One region of the Nonomuraea sp. NPDC051191 genome, then DNA from elsewhere that is predicted to be linked to it. Evidence: riboswitches for the same ligand, from Rfam matches in the RefSeq annotation. Region 1 holds a riboswitch; each other region holds the start of a gene.
What was found. Region 1 has a riboswitch for cyclic di-AMP ahead of ACIA8R_RS27590 (coiled-coil domain-containing protein). Riboswitches for the same ligand answer to the same signal wherever they lie in the genome.
Positions count from the first base shown of each region.

Region 2: linked by a shared signal. The riboswitch ahead of ACIA8R_RS15910 (C40 family peptidase) and the one ahead of ACIA8R_RS27590 (coiled-coil domain-containing protein) in region 1 are both predicted to bind cyclic di-AMP.
Region 3: linked by a shared signal. The riboswitch ahead of ACIA8R_RS39380 (CHAP domain-containing protein) and the one ahead of ACIA8R_RS27590 (coiled-coil domain-containing protein) in region 1 are both predicted to bind cyclic di-AMP.
Region 4: linked by a shared signal. The riboswitch ahead of ACIA8R_RS00760 (NlpC/P60 family protein) and the one ahead of ACIA8R_RS27590 (coiled-coil domain-containing protein) in region 1 are both predicted to bind cyclic di-AMP.

Region 1 is NZ_JBITEZ010000009.1:450,808-455,008, forward strand. Features, by position in the region: gene pip (prolyl aminopeptidase) at 1-553, shown strand, start outside; gene ACIA8R_RS27590 (coiled-coil domain-containing protein) at 611-1,564, opposite strand; cyclic di-AMP (ydaO/yuaA leader) riboswitch at 1,570-1,708, opposite strand; gene galT (galactose-1-phosphate uridylyltransferase) at 1,777-2,847, opposite strand; gene ACIA8R_RS27600 (DeoR/GlpR family DNA-binding transcription regulator) at 2,844-3,623, opposite strand; gene ACIA8R_RS27605 (50S ribosomal protein bL37) at 3,761-3,838, shown strand; gene ACIA8R_RS27610 (TrpB-like pyridoxal phosphate-dependent enzyme) at 3,880-4,201, opposite strand, start outside.
Region 2 is NZ_JBITEZ010000005.1:219,604-223,804, reverse strand. Features, by position in the region: gene ACIA8R_RS15920 (M48 family metalloprotease) at 1-323, opposite strand, end outside; gene ACIA8R_RS15915 (hypothetical protein) at 335-1,165, opposite strand; gene ACIA8R_RS15910 (C40 family peptidase) at 1,319-1,801, opposite strand; cyclic di-AMP (ydaO/yuaA leader) riboswitch at 1,932-2,094, opposite strand; gene ACIA8R_RS15905 (NlpC/P60 family protein) at 2,490-3,416, opposite strand; gene ACIA8R_RS15900 (NYN domain-containing protein) at 3,549-4,201, opposite strand, start outside.
Region 3 is NZ_JBITEZ010000016.1:32,484-36,684, reverse strand. Features, by position in the region: gene ACIA8R_RS39390 (glycosyl hydrolase family 18 protein) at 1-573, opposite strand, end outside; gene ACIA8R_RS39385 (luciferase family protein) at 816-1,163, shown strand; cyclic di-AMP (ydaO/yuaA leader) riboswitch at 1,427-1,564, shown strand; gene ACIA8R_RS39380 (CHAP domain-containing protein) at 1,578-2,309, shown strand; gene ACIA8R_RS39375 (TetR/AcrR family transcriptional regulator) at 2,288-2,899, opposite strand; gene ACIA8R_RS39370 (nuclear transport factor 2 family protein) at 2,997-3,455, shown strand; gene ACIA8R_RS39365 (Tm-1-like ATP-binding domain-containing protein) at 3,535-4,201, shown strand, end outside.
Region 4 is NZ_JBITEZ010000001.1:160,669-164,869, reverse strand. Features, by position in the region: gene ACIA8R_RS00770 (cytochrome P450) at 1-834, opposite strand, end outside; gene ACIA8R_RS00765 (LuxR C-terminal-related transcriptional regulator) at 1,112-1,324, shown strand; gene ACIA8R_RS00760 (NlpC/P60 family protein) at 1,354-2,397, opposite strand; cyclic di-AMP (ydaO/yuaA leader) riboswitch at 2,404-2,555, opposite strand; gene ACIA8R_RS00755 (amino-acid N-acetyltransferase) at 2,843-3,412, shown strand; partial or broken gene ACIA8R_RS00750 (hypothetical protein) at 3,423-4,201, opposite strand, start outside.

The DNA.
Region 1 (4,201 bases):
GCGGGTGAGCGAGGTGATCCTGTTCGCGGTCACCGCCGGGCGGCCCTGGGAGATCGAGTGGATCACCCGGGACGTCGGGCGGATCTTCCCCCGGGAGTGGGAGCGGTTCCGCGACTTCCTGCCGGAGGAGGACCGGGGCGGGAACCTGGCGGCGGGCTACGCGAAGGCGCTGGCCGACCCCGAGCGGCGGGAGCGGGCGGCGATCGAGTGGTGTGCGTGGGAGGACACGCATGTGAGCCTCGACCCGGAGTTCCAGCCGAGCCGGAGATATCAGGACCCGGTGTTCCGGATGACGTTCGCCCGGCTGGTGACGCACTACTGGGGGAACGGGTGTTTTCTCGGGGAGAGCGATCTCGTTCGCGGGATTACGCGGCTGGCGGGGGTGCCCGGGGTGCTCATCCACGGGAAGTACGACGTCAGCGGGCCCTTGGTGACGGCCTGGGAGCTGCACAAGGCGTGGCCCGGGAGCGAGCTGCACGTGGTGGGGGAGGGACACGGCGGGCTGGAGATGATCGACCTGCTGACCGCCGCGACGGACAAGTTCCGGGGCTGAACCACCGACAGCCCGGGCCGGCAAGGCTGTCAGGTGGTCACGCGAACAGGACGTCGGCTAGTTCATCGAGATGTGCACGTGGTCGTAGTGGTTCTCGGTGATGCTGCCGCGGTCGGACATCCCGCGCCAGCCCGAGCCCTGGTTGATGCGCTGCTTCCAGATCACGTACTTGACGCCGAGCTTGGTCTTGTTCTGCAGCGCCCAGGCGGCCAGGCGGTCGCCCAGGGCGTTGTTGACGGCGCTCGGCATGGTGCCGCCCGTGCTCATCATGAAGTCGCAGGCCCGGCCGAGCGGGTGCTCGCCGCTGGAGCCGGACCGGAAGCAGCCCACCTCGTACGGCAGCGAGAAGCTCTTCTGCACCTGCGCGCGCATCAGCCGGGTGCGCGGCGTGATGTTGTCCGAGCCGGACGGCAGCTCGGGCGCCCAGCTGCCGTCGGACTTCTTGCCCGGCCCGAACGGCACGAGGTCCTGAAGCTTCTTCTTGATGTCGTCGATGACGTCCTGGGCGTCGTCGCGCTGCTCGGCCACCTCCGCCGTGCCCGCCTTGAGCTCGGCCGCGAGCGCGGTGGCGGCAGCGGCGGCCTTCTTCTGGTCGTCGCGGGCCTTGGCCACGCTGTTGACGACGGCCTGCTGCTCGGCGGTGAGCTGTTCGAGCATGGCCACGTTGTTGCCGTCCGGGGTCAGCATGAAGCCGGGCAGGGAGGCGTCGCGGTTCTGGTAGCGCATCCGGGCGATCTCGGCGACCCGCTGCTCGGCCGTGGCCACCGCCTGCTCGGCGGCGGTGAGCCGCTGCTGTGCCGCGGTGGCGGCCTGCTGGGCCTTGGCCAGCTCGACCCGCTTGAGGTTGTACGTCTCGATGAGCTTGTCCACCTTGCTGTTGAGCTGCTTGAGCTGGGCCCGCAGCTCGGCCTCGGACGGCTTGGGCGCGGCCGAGGCGGCGGCCGGATGGATGAGCAGCGCGGTGGCGGTGATGAGGCCGATGGCAAGACTCGCGGGGGTCGAAGCCGCCACGTGGGTGTTCCTCTCCCTCTGCCGGCCGGGTTAGCTGACGGGTTCGGGCACGGGAGCAGTCCCTACCACTTGCGCGGATTCACCCCGGATGCGATGGGTCCCCGGCTCCCGGGCAACACGCCCGGGATTAGGCGTACAACGACCGTTTTGGCCGATGTCTAACGGGATATTAGTGGTAGATCACGAGTCATGCGACTTTAAGGAGAAATCAATTAGTGATCAATTCGTGATCGCAGCATGCGTGCCGCCTCCTCCGGCAGCACGTCGTTGACGAAGGCGCCCATGGCCGACTCCGAGCCCGCCAGGTACTTCAGCTTGCCGGGCGCCCGCCTGATGCTGAACAGCTCCAGGTGCAGGTAGGCCAGCTCGCGGCCGTACCGCACCGGCGCCTGGTGCCAGGCCGAGATGTACGGCATCGCCACCCCGAACAGCGCGTCCAGCGCCCGCAGCACCGAGGTGTACAGCGGCGCGAACGCGGCCCGCTCCTCCTCCGACAGCGCCGCCAGGTCGGGCACCTGCCGGTGCGGATACACGTGCACCTCGAACGGCCAGCGCGCGGCGGCCGGCACGAACGCCGTCCACAGCTTGTTGGAGGCGACCACCCGCGTGCCGGCGGCCCGTTCGGCGGCCAGCACGTCGGCGAACAGGTTGCCGCCCGTGTACCGCGAGGCCGCCCCGAGCTGGAGCTTGGTGCGCGGGGTCACGTAGGGGTAGGCGTAGATCTGCCCGTGCGGATGCGGGAGCGTGATGCCGATCTCCTCGCCCCTGTTCTCGAAGCAGAACACCTGCTCGACGCCCTCCATGCCGGACAGCTCGGCCGTGCGGTCGGCCCACGCCTCCATGACCAGCCTGACCTGGGCGTTGGAGAGCTTGGAGAAGGAGGAGGTGTGGTCGGAGGTGAAGCACACCACCTCACACCGCCCGACCCCCGGACGCACCTCACTCAACCCGCCGACATCCCCATAAGTCCCAAAATTTCCGGAGAAAGAGGGGAAGCGGTTCTCGAACACCACCACGTCATAGTCATGGGCCGGGATCTCCGACGCCCGCGTCCCGGACGACGGGCACAACGGGCACTCGTCGGCCGGCGGCAGGAACGTGCGCGTCTGCCGGTGACCGGCGATCGCGATCCACTCCTCGGTCAGCGGGTCGTAGCGCAGCTCGGAGGCCACCGGCCGCGGGTCGAGCGGACGCCGGTCGATCGCGCTCCGGTCGGCGTCGTCGCGCCGGTCGAAGTAGATCAGCTCTCGGCCGTCTGCCAGGTGGGTGATGGTGCGCTTCAAGGCGTGCCCTCCGCGATGATCAGTTCTCCGGCCCGTTCGGCCAGCTCGGTGCGTGCTTCCTCGGGCAGCCCCGCGTCGCTGATGACCACGTCGGCCTCGGTCAGCTCGGCGATCGTGCTGATGCCGACCGTGTTCCACTTGGTGTGGTCGGCGGGGACCACCAGCCGGTGCGCCGCGGCCACCAGCTCCCTGTCGGTCTCGGACTCCAGGAGGTTGGGCGTGGTGAACCCGGCGCGCAGGCTCATGCCGTGCACCCCGAGGAAGAGCGTGTCCACGTGCAGCCGGCGGATCGCCGCCACCGCCACGGGGCCGACGAGCGCGTCGGAGGGTGTGCGCACGCCGCCGGTCAGCACGACCGTGCGGTCGGCGCGCGGGTTGCGGTGGAAGACCTCAGCGACGGGGATCGAGTTGGTGATCACGGTCAGCTCGGGCACGGCGACCAGATGGTGGGCCAGCGCCCACGTGGTGGTGCCGGCGGAGAGCGCGACGGCGGTGCCCGGCCGGACGAGGGTGGCCGCGTGCCGCGCGATGGCCTCCTTCTCCTGCTGCTGGCGGGCGGACTTGGCGGTGAAGCCGGGCTCCTCGGTCGAACCGGGGCCGAGGGCCGTCGCGCCGCCGTGGACCTTCTCCAGCAGCCCGCGCTCGGCCAGCACCTCAAGGTCACGGCGTATCGTCATGTCCGAGACGCCGAGCTCGCGCACGAGGTCGGCCACCCGGACGCCGCCGCTGCTGCGTACGCGTTCCAGGATCGTCTGCTGACGCTGCTGTGCGAGCACGCCCACCCCTTCCAACAGATTCCACCAAATTATGACACGAGTTTGTTGAGGAATGTTAGGTCGCGGCGTATCGCTTGTGCGACTGACGGGCAGGGGAGACCTTGAAGGTCACGATCCCGACCGCCGGAGGTGAGCCCATGGCGAAACGCGCACGCAAGGGCAGGGGGCGCAAGAAGAAGAAGGCGAACCACAGGAAGCGCCCGAACGCGAACTGACCACGGGTGGCCGCGGGATCCCGCGGCCACCCGTGCTTCTGTCAGCCGGGCAGTTCGGTGAGCGCCCGGTCGAGCCGTTCCTGCGGGAGGGTGTGATCCTCCAGTTCGCCGGCCAGGTGGCGGTCGTAGGCGGCCAGGTCGAAGTGGCCGTGCCCGCACAGCGCGGTGAGGATCACCTTCTCCTCGCCGCTCTCCTTGCAGCGCAGCGCCTCGGCGATGGTCTCGGCCAGCGCGTGCGTGGGCTCGGGAGCCGGGACGATGCCCTCCGTCCGCGCGAAGCGCACGCCCGCCTCGAAGCACTCGCTCTGGGTACGGGTCACCGCCTCGAACAACCCCAGCTCGTACATGTGGGACAGCAGCGGC
Region 2 (4,201 bases), on a different contig from region 1:
GGGCGCTCGTCGGGGGTGGGGGGATGGAGGTGGCGGGGGTCCTCGGTGTCGGGGTCGGCGTCCGCGTCGGGGCGTTCGCCGGGGGTGGGGCCGGAGGTGTCCGGGTCGTCCGGGTCGTCGGGGTGACCTGGGGACTCAGGGGGTTCGGTGGTGCCGGAGGGTTCCGGCGGGCCGCCGTCGCCGGGGCGCCCGTCCTCGTCGTCCCTGATGGCCACACCGCCGCCGTGGCCCGCCGCGACCGCCGTACCGGGCTCGTCGGCCCCTCTGGCGACCGCTCCCGCGGGCTCGTCCCCCTCCCGGGGCGGGTCGTTCCGCTCGCTCATCTGCCTCCCCTTCACGCGAGCTGCTCTCGTACGTACTCGCGCCACCGTGCCGCCAGTGTCTCGGCGGTCAGCCCCACGGAGGCGAGCGCCTGATCGACGCCGGCCACGCGGGCATCACGGTAGAGCCGTACCAGGGTCCCGTCACCGAACCGGTCTGCGAGGAAGCGACACGCCATCCAGGCCTCCTGGTACGCCCGCGCGAGCCGTCCGGGGTCGGCTGCCGTGGGGGCGAAAGCCGCGGCTCCGGGCAACTCGCTCGGCAGCCGGCCGGCCCGTACTTCGGCGGCGAGTTCGGCGGCGGCCGTCCTGACGGGGAGTCCGGCGTCGCGGTAGGCCACGTAGTCGGCGAACCCCTCGTAGAGCCAGACGGGCAGCCGGTCGGTGCCCGCGGCGACGTGCGTGAGCTCGTGGGTGAGGACGACGTCGCGTCCGGTGGGGGTGAGCCGCGCGAAGGAGCCGGGGACGATGATCACCCTCGGGCCGTCGGCCACCGCGGCCAGCCCGTCCAGCGGGCCCGTGCCCGCCAGCCCCGCCGCCTCGGCGTCGGAGTCCGGTACGACGACCAGCGCGCGTACCGGCCGGCCGAGCAGCGCGGACACCCGCCGACCGGCGAGGTCGGCGCGCCGGGCGAGATCGGCGAGCACGCCGGGCTCGGCGCGATGCCCCACGACCACGGACCGTCCGCCGCGGACCACCTGACCGCCGCCGGCCCACAGATCGCGCGCCCCGGCGGGCAGGACGGCGCCGGGCGGCGCGTCGGCGACCACGAGAACCGCCGCCAGCAGCAGGACGGGCAGGAGCAGACGCGGACCGCGGAGGGACGGACGCACCTGCGAGGACACGGCCCGATGCTAGTCGGCCCGCGGCCCTCACGCCCCCTTCACGAGACCGGGCCCACGCCCTCTCCGCAAGGCGGGACCTGCGGTTCGCAACAGGAAGCCGGACATGCGACAGGCCCCGGCCCGGACCGGGGAGGGTCCGGGCGGGGCCTGTTGTCACGCGCCGGGACGCACCGCGCCGACGAACGACGACTTCCGCCATCCGCCCAGTTTGTCGATGCGCACCCGTTCGCCGGTCCTCGGCGAATGGATCATCTTGCCGTGGCCGACGTACATGCCGACGTGGCCCAGCCCGTTGAAGAACATCAGGTCGCCCGGCTTGAGCTTCCGCCAGGAGACCTTGTGCCGAATGCGGGCGAACTGGCTGCTCGTCACGCGCGGGAGTCGCACCCCGGCCTTCTTCCAGGCGTACTGGACGAGTCCGGAGCAGTCGAACGCACCAGGACCCGTGGCCCCGTACCGGTACGGGTCGCCGATCTGGTGCTTGGCGACGGCGACGGCCTTGTGGGCCCTCACCTTCTGCCTGGCGGCCTTCGCCGCCTTGGCCGACCTGGCGCTCTTCGCCGCCTTGGCCGACCTGGTGGTGGCCGTCTCGGCGGTGCTGGACACCGCGGTGAGCCTGACGGCCGATTCGCTCACCGTCTGCGCCCCGGCCGGCACGGCATGGAGAACCGCACCTCCGGCCGTCACGGTCATCGTGAGTGCGGCGCCCTTCAGGGCGAGACGGGACAGACGGGGGTTATGCAGGGAGGTAGACAGGATTTCTCCTTGTGTCTTCCACGAACGCCTACCGGGTTAGCTGACGGATTCGGGCCTGGAAGTCGCCCTACGGCGCTGAACGCGCCGATTCACCCCTGATCCCGGGGGATGACGGGATCTTTGGGTCCCCGGCTCCGTGCCTCCTGGCTGCACGGACTCGGCAGGTCGCCACTCGATTGATATGCCTGAATGGGGATATCGATGGCGACCGACGGATTTTTATGTGGTCCGCATCGGGGGTTCCGATGTCGATTCGCGGCTCGCATGGCTTGCCGACCGCGACGCCAGAAACTACGCCGAGGGGTCAAGAAAGTGCAAAGGGGGAGTCAGGTTGTAAAGATCAAATAAAGGCACGAGTAAGGGACGAAACCCCTGCTGGAGCCACAGGCTCCGTTACCTAAATGTGACCCTTCTCACACTTCCTGACGCAGGCGCTTGTCAGGGCCCTTTGACACCTTTTGTCCCCTTCGTCCCACCGGCGGGCCGAGCGGGCACGCCGGTGGTCCCTGCGGCCTGCGAGACGGGCGGCCGAGGGCGAGTGTCGGGAGGAGTTCCGGTGGACCGGAGGTCAGGGGCGGATGGCTCCGACCAGCGGGCGGCGGTAGTCCGAGAGCCGGACGACCTTCACGACGTCACCCGTCTGCGGCGCGTGGACGATCTTGCCCCCGCCCGCGTAGATGCTGACGTGCCCCAGCCCCTCGCTGAAGATGAGGTCCCCGGGCTGGAGGTCCTTGATGTCCACCTTGCGTCCGGAGCCCCAGGCCCACTGCTGCCACGTCGTACGCGGCAACGAGACGCCGGCCGCGCGCCACGCGGCCTGGGTCAGCCCTGAGCAGTCGTAGCCGCGCGGGCCCGTGCCCCCGAAGATGTACGGCTTGCCGACCTGGGCGAAGGCGAAGCGCAGAACGGCGGCCGCGTTGCCCGAGGCGGGACCGGTGTACTTGATGCCGGTGCTGTTGGGGTTGCCCGGGTTGTAGGCCCCCAGCTTGTCCAGGAGCTTCTTCTGCTCGCCGACCAGCTTCAGGACCTCGGCGCGCTCCTTCTGGACCGCGTCCCGCTCCTTGTCGGCGTCCGCCAGGGCGGTCTCGGCGTTGTCGCGCTCGACCTTGAGCCCCTTGTTCTCGCGGTCGAAGGCGGCCAGCTTCTCCAGCCGCTCGCGCGAGAGCTGCCCGGCCATGGCCATCCCGGCCAGCAGGTTCTCGGGGTCGTCCGCGCCCATCAAGCCCGGCAGGGACGCGACGTCCCCGCCCAGCTTGTACGAGTCCACCGCCGCCCTGATGATGTCGGCCCGCAGGTCGGCGACCGTCTGCAGCTTCTGCTTGTAGCGGTCGTTCAGCTTGGTGTAGGCGTTCTTGGCCTTCTTGTACTCCTCGGTCGCCGTGTTGTACCGGTCGACGACCTTGTCGGCCTTGTCGTTCAGCTTCTCCAGCTTGGCCTTGGCCTGCTTGAGAGTGGGCTTGGGATCAGCGAGCGCCGCACCCATCGGGACCGTCATCAGCCCGATCGCGAGACCCGCCGCCAACGTGACCCGGCCAAACCTCACAGCGTCGCCTCCCAGGGATTACACCTGGGGCGAAATAGTACAGAAGTGGCGAGTGGGGTCTCGCCAATAGTGCTAATTCGTAACTTATGCGCGGCCCAACCGGCGCAGCAGCAGACCCGACGGAACGGGTCTGGCGCCCATCCGGCGGACGGACTCGGCCACCTCCCGGTCGGAGGAGACGACGGCGATGGCCCGGCCGGGCGGCTCGGCGCGGACGAGCCGGCGGATGAGGTCGTCGGCGATCTCCCCCGGCGCGCTGAACAGCACCCGCACCCCGCGCGGCGCCACCACCTGCACGGGCGCGTTGAGCTCTGCACCGTCGAAGACCACCGTCACCTCGACGCGGGTCTGCGCGACCAGGCCGCCGAGGCCGGTCATCAGCCGGTTGCGCTGGTCGGCGAGGGTGAACGTGCCGTAGCCGGTCTTGGTGACGTTGTAGCCGTCGATGATCAGATGGACCTGCGGCAGCGCCAGGAGCTGGTCGAGGAGCTGCGGGTCGTCGTCGGCCAGAGCCCGCGCCGGCACGCCGCGCACCCCGGGACGCTCGCCGGTGCTGGCCGCGACCGAGTCGGCGGGCTTGCTGATCGTGGTGGGCAGCGCCAGCTCCCTGCGCAGCCCGGCCGAGGCGTCCTGGAGCGCGTCGAGCAGCACCCTGATGCGGGCGTCCTCGATGCTGCGGCCCTCGCGGGCGGCCCGGCGGGAGGCTTCGAGCTGCCTCTCCACGTCGGCCAGCCGCT
Region 3 (4,201 bases), on a different contig from region 1:
CACGGTCGGCGGGGTCTTGTCGTCGCCGCCGCCGCCCGTGGTGGTGGCGGTGATCTGGTTGCTGTTGGCCGAGCGGTTGCCGGCGGCGTCACGCGCGCGCACGGTGTAGGTGTAGGCCGTGCTCGCGGTGAGGCCCGTGTCGTTGTACGTGGTGCCCGTGACGGTGGTGACGAGAGTGCCGCCGCGGTAGATCTCGTAACCGGTGACGGCCACGTTGTCGGTGGAGGCGTCCCAGGCCAGGGCCACGCTGTTGTTCGTGACGCCGGTCGAGCGCAGGTTGCCCGGCACCGACGGCGCGGTCGTGTCGCTGCCGCCGCCGCCGGAGACCTTCCACAGCGCCGCCACGTTCGGCGGCTCCCAGCCGGGCTGGGAGGTGTGCGCCTGGAGGCAGACGTAGTCCACGCCGTTGTAGGTGACGACCGTGCCCGCGGTGTACGCGGTCCACGGGGCCCAGGCCGCCGCGAAGGCCACCGTGCTGGCGGAGGCGATCGGTGGGACGGCGACGGCCGCGGTCAGGGGCAGGGCCAATGCCGCCATTCCTGCCAGGACCTTGCTCAGAATGGTGTGTTTCATGTCGCTCCGACATCCGTTGGGGGGTGTGTGGGGAGTGGGATGGGAGACTTCTGGGGAAACTATTAGGAAAGTTTCCTTTAAGTTGTGAATCGACGGTAGCCTCTGCCTGCGGGAGCGTCAATACGTATCGGTCAGGCGTCCGTAATCGTGCCGGTCAGACCCCGAATGTGCCCGTTCACGAGGGGATAACGGTTCAGGAACGGGGGCTGACGGCGGGGTGAGCCGTGGCCCAGCATGGGAGCGTGGCAGGAATCTCCGCCTGGCGGCGGACGCCCACGCGCCGCGGACCTTACGTGGTCCGCGCGGTCGCGGAGTTACGGTCCTGGCCGTCGCTGAACGTCAGCGGCACCGGGCGACAGGTCGCCTTCGCCGTACACGGAACCGAGATCCTGCGCCTGGCCGGCCGGGACGAGGTCCACGTACGGCTCACCGCCCCCGCCATCGGACGCCTGGAGCCCTATTTGCAGGCGTGCGATCAGGTCCATGCCTGCCGCGACCGCGCCTGGGTCGCCGTGCAGGTCGACGCCGAGCCCGATCTGGAATTGTTGCTGGCCCTCACGAGCGTGGCGATAAAGGCGCACGTGGCCTGAAACGATTCTTCGCGGTGCGTAGCGTTTCTCCTACGCACCGTCTGAACAATGCCCTCCATTTGCCCTGGAATTACTCGCCGGGTAGCTTGGTTGTACACAGCCGAACGGGGAGACGTCCCAGGTAGGGATGTCATTGCCGGGGAATTACCCCAGCGGGACCCGTGTTGTACAGAGTCGGCGCGGATACACCGCGTCCGGGCGTCGCAGATATACCTTCAGGCCCTTTCCTGGGCCCGGGAAGACGATGCGTCAGCCCTTTGCCTGACCAGAGACCGCTGAATCCGCCTGTGCGCGGAACCGGGGACCCATGTGTCCATCGGGGTGAATCGGCACCACGGTGCCGTAGGGCAGCTTCCCGCCCGAACCCGTCAGCTAACCCGGCAAGCGGCACGGAAGCACAAGGAGTAATCCCTCATGGCCAAGCACCGTCTTCACCGTGCCTACAAGCTCGACCTCGCCAAGATCGCCCTCGGCGCGACCGCCGTCGCCGGTGTGCTCGGCACGCACGCGGCAGTGAACGCCGACACCGTCCACGCCACCGCCGGCACCGCCGCCCAGACCGCCAAGGTCGCCGGCGTGGCCGCCGCCCAGCCGCGTGTCGCCACCGTGGCCGACAAGCGCGCCACCGACGAGAGCGCCAAGGGCAAGGTGAACGTCACCGCCGCCCAGGTCCTGGCCACCGCCCGCGCCCAGGTCGGCGTCTCCGAGGACGCCAACGGCGGCGGCACCAAGTTCCAGAAGTGGTACGCCGGCTCGCCCCGCGCCGCCGAGACCGTCGCCCGCGACGGCGGCAGTCGCCAGGACTACGTGAACGCCGCCTGGTGCTCGATGTTCGTCTCCTGGGTCGGTGACCAGACCGGCGCCCGCCCGCAGGTCGGCTGGGACGCCTACACCGTCTCGCACGCCAAGTGGTTCGCCTCCAACGGCCGCTGGGGCACCGAGGCAAAGCCCGGCGCCGTCGTCTTCTTCTCCTGGAGCGGCAGCAAGAGCCTGAGCGACATCCAGCACGTCGGCTTCGTCGTCAAGGACAACGGCGACGGCACGATCTCCACGATCGAAGGCAACACCGGCAACGGCAAGGTCGAGGAGCGCGTCCGCCCGGCCTCCCAGGTCGTCGGCTACGGCTACCCGTCGTACGCCGCCTGATCTCCCTCCTGTGAAGAGCGCACTCCCTGCGGGGGGTGCGCTCTTTCGCGTGTGTGCTGGTCGACCAGGGTGGCGGCGGACTGGGCGGCCGAGCGGGCGGCGCCGGGGTCCTCGGAGATCATCGCGGTCACGGTGGCGCCGTCGATCAGGGTGAGCAACTGCTCGGCGAGCAGGCCGGGATCGCCGGCGCCCGCCTTCTCGGCGAGCGAGCTCAGGTAGGCGCGCAGGCGTTCCTTGTGTGCGCGCACCGCCGTACGGACGGCGGCCGAACCGGCGCCCAGCTCGGCGAAGGCGTTGACGAAGCCGCAACCGCGGAAGTCGTCCTCGGTGAACCAGCGTTCCAGCCACTCGAAGACCGCCGGGATGCGGTCGCCGGCGTCCGTCACGTACGCGGTGAGCGAGGCCGTCCAGCGTTCGTCGCGCCGCCGCAGGTAGGCCACGACCAGCGCCTCCTTCGACGGGAAGCACTGGTAGAGCCGCTTCAGCGAGAGGCCGGAGGCGGCGCGGATCTCGTCCATGCCGACCGCCTGCACGCCGCGGCGGTAGAACAGGTCGCCCGCGGCGTCCAGCAGCAGCTGCTCGTGATCCATGACACTCCTCCAGGTGCTTGCGGCGGAGAACGCTCGTTCTCTACGCTATCGCACACCCCGGGAGAACGCCCGTTCTCTCGATATGAGAGGACATCACATGACACGCCCGCCCGTTCCGCCGTTCACCGAGGAGACCGCCCGGATCAAGGTCCAGGCCGCCGAGGACGCCTGGAACACCCGCGACCCCGAACGTGTCGCGCTCGCGTACACCGAGGACTCCGTGTGGCGCAACCGCGGCGAGTTCGTCACGGGCCGCGCCGAGATGGCCGCGTTCCTGCGCCGCAAGTGGGATCGGGAGCTGGACTACGCCCTGCGCAAGGAGCTCTGGGCGTTCACCGGCGACCGCATCGCCGTCCGCTTCCAGTACGAGTCCCGCGACGCCACCGGCCAGTGGTGGCGCAGCTACGGCAACGAGCAGTGGGAGTTCGACGAGTCCGGGCTGATGCGCCGCCGGGAGGCCAGCATCAACGACGTCCCCATCACGGAGGACGAACGCCGCATCTTCGGCTCCCGCCCCCTGTCCGAGCACGGAGTGGACGTCCTCGGCGTCCGGTGACCCCGCGATCGCTCCGGCATTGACAGCCCGCCCGGAGATCAACGGGTAAGGTCGAGGAGCCGATCGTAGGAGGTCTGACATGGCGGTTCTGCTGCTGGGCACCCTCGACACCAAGGGGGAGGAGTATGCCCTCGTCCGCGATCTGATCGTCCGGGCCGGGCAGGACGTCGTCCTCATGGACACCGGCGTGATGGGCGCCTCCGCGCTGGCCGCCGACGTCCCGGCAGAGGCCGTCGCGCGGGCCGCCGGCACCGACCTCGACCGGCTCAGGAGCGCGGGCGACCGCGGCGCCGCGCTCGCGGCGATGGCGGCCGGGGCCACGGCCGTCGCCAAGGAGCTGCACGCCCGCGGCGGGCTGGGCGGCGTGCTCGCGCTGGGCGGCAGCGGCGGCTCGTCCATCGCCGCCGCGGTCATGCGGGCGCTGCCCGTCGGCCTGCCCAAGCTGCTGGTGTCGACCATGGTCAGCGGCGACGTGTCCGCCTACGTCGGCGAGACCGACGTGACGCTCATGTACAGCGTCGTCGACGTCGCGGGCGTCAACTCCATCTCCCGCCGCATCCTGGCCAACGCCGCCGCCGCGATCAGCGCGATGGCCGCCTCGTACGACGCCGGCGCCGAGCCGTCCGGCGCGGACAAACCACTGGTCGCGGCCACGATGTTCGGCGTCACCACGCCCGCCGTGGACGCCGCGCGGGCCCGGCTGGAGTCCCTGGGCTACGAGGTGCTGGTCTTCCACGCCACAGGCT
Region 4 (4,201 bases), on a different contig from region 1:
GAGCACGGCCGAGCCGGCGGGCACCGGCGTGCCGCCCAGTTCCCTGTCCTCCAGCGCGATCCTGGAGGTGAGCTGGACCGGCGGATCGAAGCGCAGCACCTCCTCGACCACCTCCCTCGGCCGCTCGGCGGCGCGGTGCAGCAGGCCGTGCCGCAGCAGGTTCAGCACGCCGTTCGCGATGAGGTTGACGGTGGTCTCGTGGCCGGCCACGAGCAGCAGCACGCAGGTCGACAGCAACTCGGCCTCGGTCAACTCCTCGACGCGCGCGAGGGCGCTCAGGAGGTCCTCACCGGGACGCTCGCGGCGCAGGGCGATCAGGCGGCGGAAGTAGTCGCGGAACTCGTTCCTGGAACGCTCCGTTTCCGACATGAGAGCGTCTGTCAGCATCGGGTCAAGTCCGCGGGCAAGAGCCTCGCTCCATCCGCGGAAGCGCTCGTGGTCCTCCGGCGGCACCCCGAGCATCTCGCTGATCACCATCACCGGCAGCGGGTGGGCGAAGCCGGAAATCAGCTCCGTCTCCTCCGGCAACCGCCCGATCAGGTCGGCGGTGATCGCCTCGACCCGCGGCCTGAGCCGTTCGACCATGCGCGGGGTGAACGCGCGGCTGACAAGGTTCCGCAACCGGGTGTGATCGGGCGGGTCCATGAGCAGGAACGACCTGCCGGGCTGACCTGCCTCTTCCGCCACGGGGGCGGACGTTCCGTGACCGAACATCGGGTCACGCAGGACGGCCGCGCACAGCTCGTACGTGGTCGTGACGAGCAGCCCGCCGCGCGTTCTGAAGATCGCCCCGGCCGCGCGGAGCTCTCGATATCGGACGTACGGATCGCGCACAAATTGCGGATCCGAGGGATCAAAACCCAGGAGGTCGGTGGCGCTCATCGGTGGCTGGACCGGGCCGCCGAATTGATCGTTTGGACCGTTCATAGCGGACCGTGGCGTGCCGACATATGCGGAGTACGTCACATATAAGTGATCATGTCAATAGCACTGGTCAAGGGCGGCGATTGTCGTGCTTGACGACCTTTCCGCGATGCGTTTACCTTCACCGAGACGAGCGGCTTTGCTCCACTGAAAGGTCCGAGTTCTGCTGTTGGGGGGAGGGCTCCCGGTGGATGTGCTCACTGAAGGCGTTGAGCTGAGCCACGCGGATTTGGCGTTACTGGCTGAACTGGCCAGAGGGGTGACCGTCGACCGGGTCGGGAGACGGCTGGATATCAGCGGACGGACCGTACGCCGGCGGCTCAGAGGCATCTGCGACCGCATCGGCGTGGCCACGGCGATCGAGGCCGTGGCGTGGGCGGCGCGCCGCCAGCTCATCTGACGGCGCGGAACTCCGAAGTGAATCGCCGGTCAGTCCGCGATGCGCACGGCGCCGGCGAACGGCCGATTGCCGAGCGCGGAGATCCGGACGACGTCGCCGGTCTGCGGTGCGTGGACCATCATGCCGCCGCCGATGTAGATGCCGACGTGGTGCAGGTCGCTGTAGAAGAAGACCAGGTCGCCGGCGCGGAGCTGGTCGCGGCTGATGTGCGTGCCGGCCGTCCACTGGTCGCCGGTGTAGTGGGGGAGCGAGATGCCCACGCGCTGGTAGGCGGCCATCACCAGGCCGGAGCAGTCGTAGGAGCGCGGCCCTTCGGCGCCCCACACGTACGGCTTGAGCTGCTGGGTGAGGGCCCACTTGGCGGCCTGGGCGGCCTTGCCGTTGCCGATGACCGGCAGGTTGACGCGTACGGCGCGGGTGCCGGGGCGGCCGGCCTCGCCGACGGCCCGCCGGTAGAGGTTGCTCTCGACCTTGGCGACCAGCTTGGTGATCTTCGAGCGCTTGCCCTCAAGATCACTGACGATCTTCTGGACCTCGGCGATGCGGGTCTTGGCGCCCGACCTGGCGCGCTCGGCGGCCTCCATGGCCTTGGCGAGCTGGTTGACCTCCTCGCCCTGCTGCTGTTCGAGCGCGTACGTGGTCGCGGCCCGGTCGAGGAAGGTCTCGGGGTCGTCGGACTGGGCGAAGACCAGGGCCTTGTCCAGGCCGCCGGTGATGTAGGCGTTCTGGGCGAGCAGCGTGGCCCTGGCGCGCTTGGCGGCCAGGTCGGACTCGCTGGTGGCCAGGGTCTTCTGGGCGGCGTCGTTGGCCTTCTGTGCGGACTTCAGCCGTTCGCGCTGCCCGTTGTACTCCTCGGTCAGCGTCTCGATCTCTTCGTGCATCTTCTCGACCTGGTCGGCCAGCTCGGAGAGCGACGGCTTCGGGTCGGCGGCGGCGGAACCGACGGGTACGGCGAACAGCATCGCGGCGACGGCGGCGCCGATGACGCCGAGGCGACGTGAGCGCCTGGCCTGCTCCCGGGGACGGGCGTGCCTGCCCCCCGGCTTCCCCTCGCGATCGAGCGTCCGCTTCACCAACCAAGCTCCTCTCATCGACGCCGGCCGGGTTAGCTGACGGGTTCGGGCCGGAGCAGCCCTACCGAGATGATCGGATTCACCCCGAGTGGTGGCGCGAGGTGCTCGCCACCGGTGGTTCCCCGGCTTCCCTTGCGGGAATTGGGCGTGTCTTTCCGCGCGCATTACGCGGAGAACATCGTCGCTGGACACTAATGCACTCCGGGTTCGCGCTCAACCGGAACTACCGAGTCTGTAGAGGTTTCACAACTGAAGGGTCACAAGGTGATCTCGTGGGTAGCCGTACGGAAGCGGGCTTCTGCACCTTTTGTCCAGCATTCTGGGGGGTGACGACTGGAGGAAAGCTCCAGGTCGGGGCGTGTTCATCTGGACACAGCATGTGATGAGATGCCCGAGACGTGGGATTTAGGGCTGAGCCGTAATGAGATCTGTACCCTGGAGAGCCATGGAGCAGGTGGCCGAAGTGGCAGTCCCCGAGACCGCGGTCGTGGTCAGGCGTGCCCGCACGCCCGACGTGCGCGCGATCAGGCGTCTCGTGGACACCTACGCGGGCGCGGGTCCGCGGCTCCTGGAGAAGGCCACGGTCACGCTGTACGAGGACGTCCAGGAGTTCTGGGTGGCCGAGCTGAGCGGGGAGGTCGTCGGCTGCGGCGCGCTTCACGTGCTCTGGGAGGATCTCGCCGAGGTCCGTACGGTGGCGGTCGATCCGGCGTGCCGGGGACTGGGGGCCGGGCATCGGATCGTCTCGGCGCTCGTCCGGCAGGCGAAGGATCTGGGGCTGCGACGTGTATTCTGTCTGACTTTTGAGGTCGACTTCTTCGCGAGGCACGGTTTCCGGCCCATCCAGGGCACGCCGGTCTCACCCGAGGTCTACGCCGAGTTGCTGGCCTCGTACGACGAGGGTGTGGCGGAGTTCCTTGATCTGGAACACGTCAAACCGAACACCCTTGGCAACACCCGCATGCTGCTGCATCTGACATCGGGTGACGCGGACCTTGACCACTTGGAAAGGTGATTGTTGATACCTATGTCGATACGTTGGGCAGCACAGGCATGTGTCCTGACACGTGCCACATGCGCACTCGAAGCGAGGTGACACGGTGAGCACCGGACAGCCGCCGTATCCACAGGACGAATCCGGCGAGAACCCCGAGTACGGGCAGCACCAGGGCCGTCGCCCCGGTGAGCCCGACCCGGACGTGACTGTGGTCGGCTACCGGGCGGACGACGCCTATGGCCAGCCCCCATATGGCCAGCAGCAGCAACAGGGCTACGGCCAGCAACCCCAATACGGTCAGCAACAGCAGCACGGCCAGCAGCAGGGCTACGGCCAGCAGCCCCAGTACGGCCAGCAGCAGGGATATGGCCAGCAGCAGGGCTACGGCCAGCAGCCGCAGTCCTCGGGCCAGCAGTACACCCAGCCCGGCTATGGCCAGGAGGCCCAGTACGGCCAGCAGGCCGCCTCGGGCCAGCAGGGTTATGGCCAGCAGCCGCAGTACGGCCAGCAGCCCCAGTCGCTGCCCGACTACGGTCAGCAGCAGCAGGGCTATGGCCAGGAGGCCCAGTACGGGCAGCAGGGCCAGCAGGGCTACGGCCAGCAGCCCGCCTCCGGCCAGCAGCAGGGTTACGGCCAGCAGCCGCAGTCCTCGGGCCAGCAGTACACCCAGCCCGGCTATGGCCAGGAGGCCCAGTACGGCCAGCAGGCCGCCTCGGGTCAGCAGGGTTATGGCCAGCAGCCGCAGTACGGCCAGCAGCCCCAGTCGCTGCCCGACTACGGTCAGCAGCAGCAGGGCTATGGCCAGGA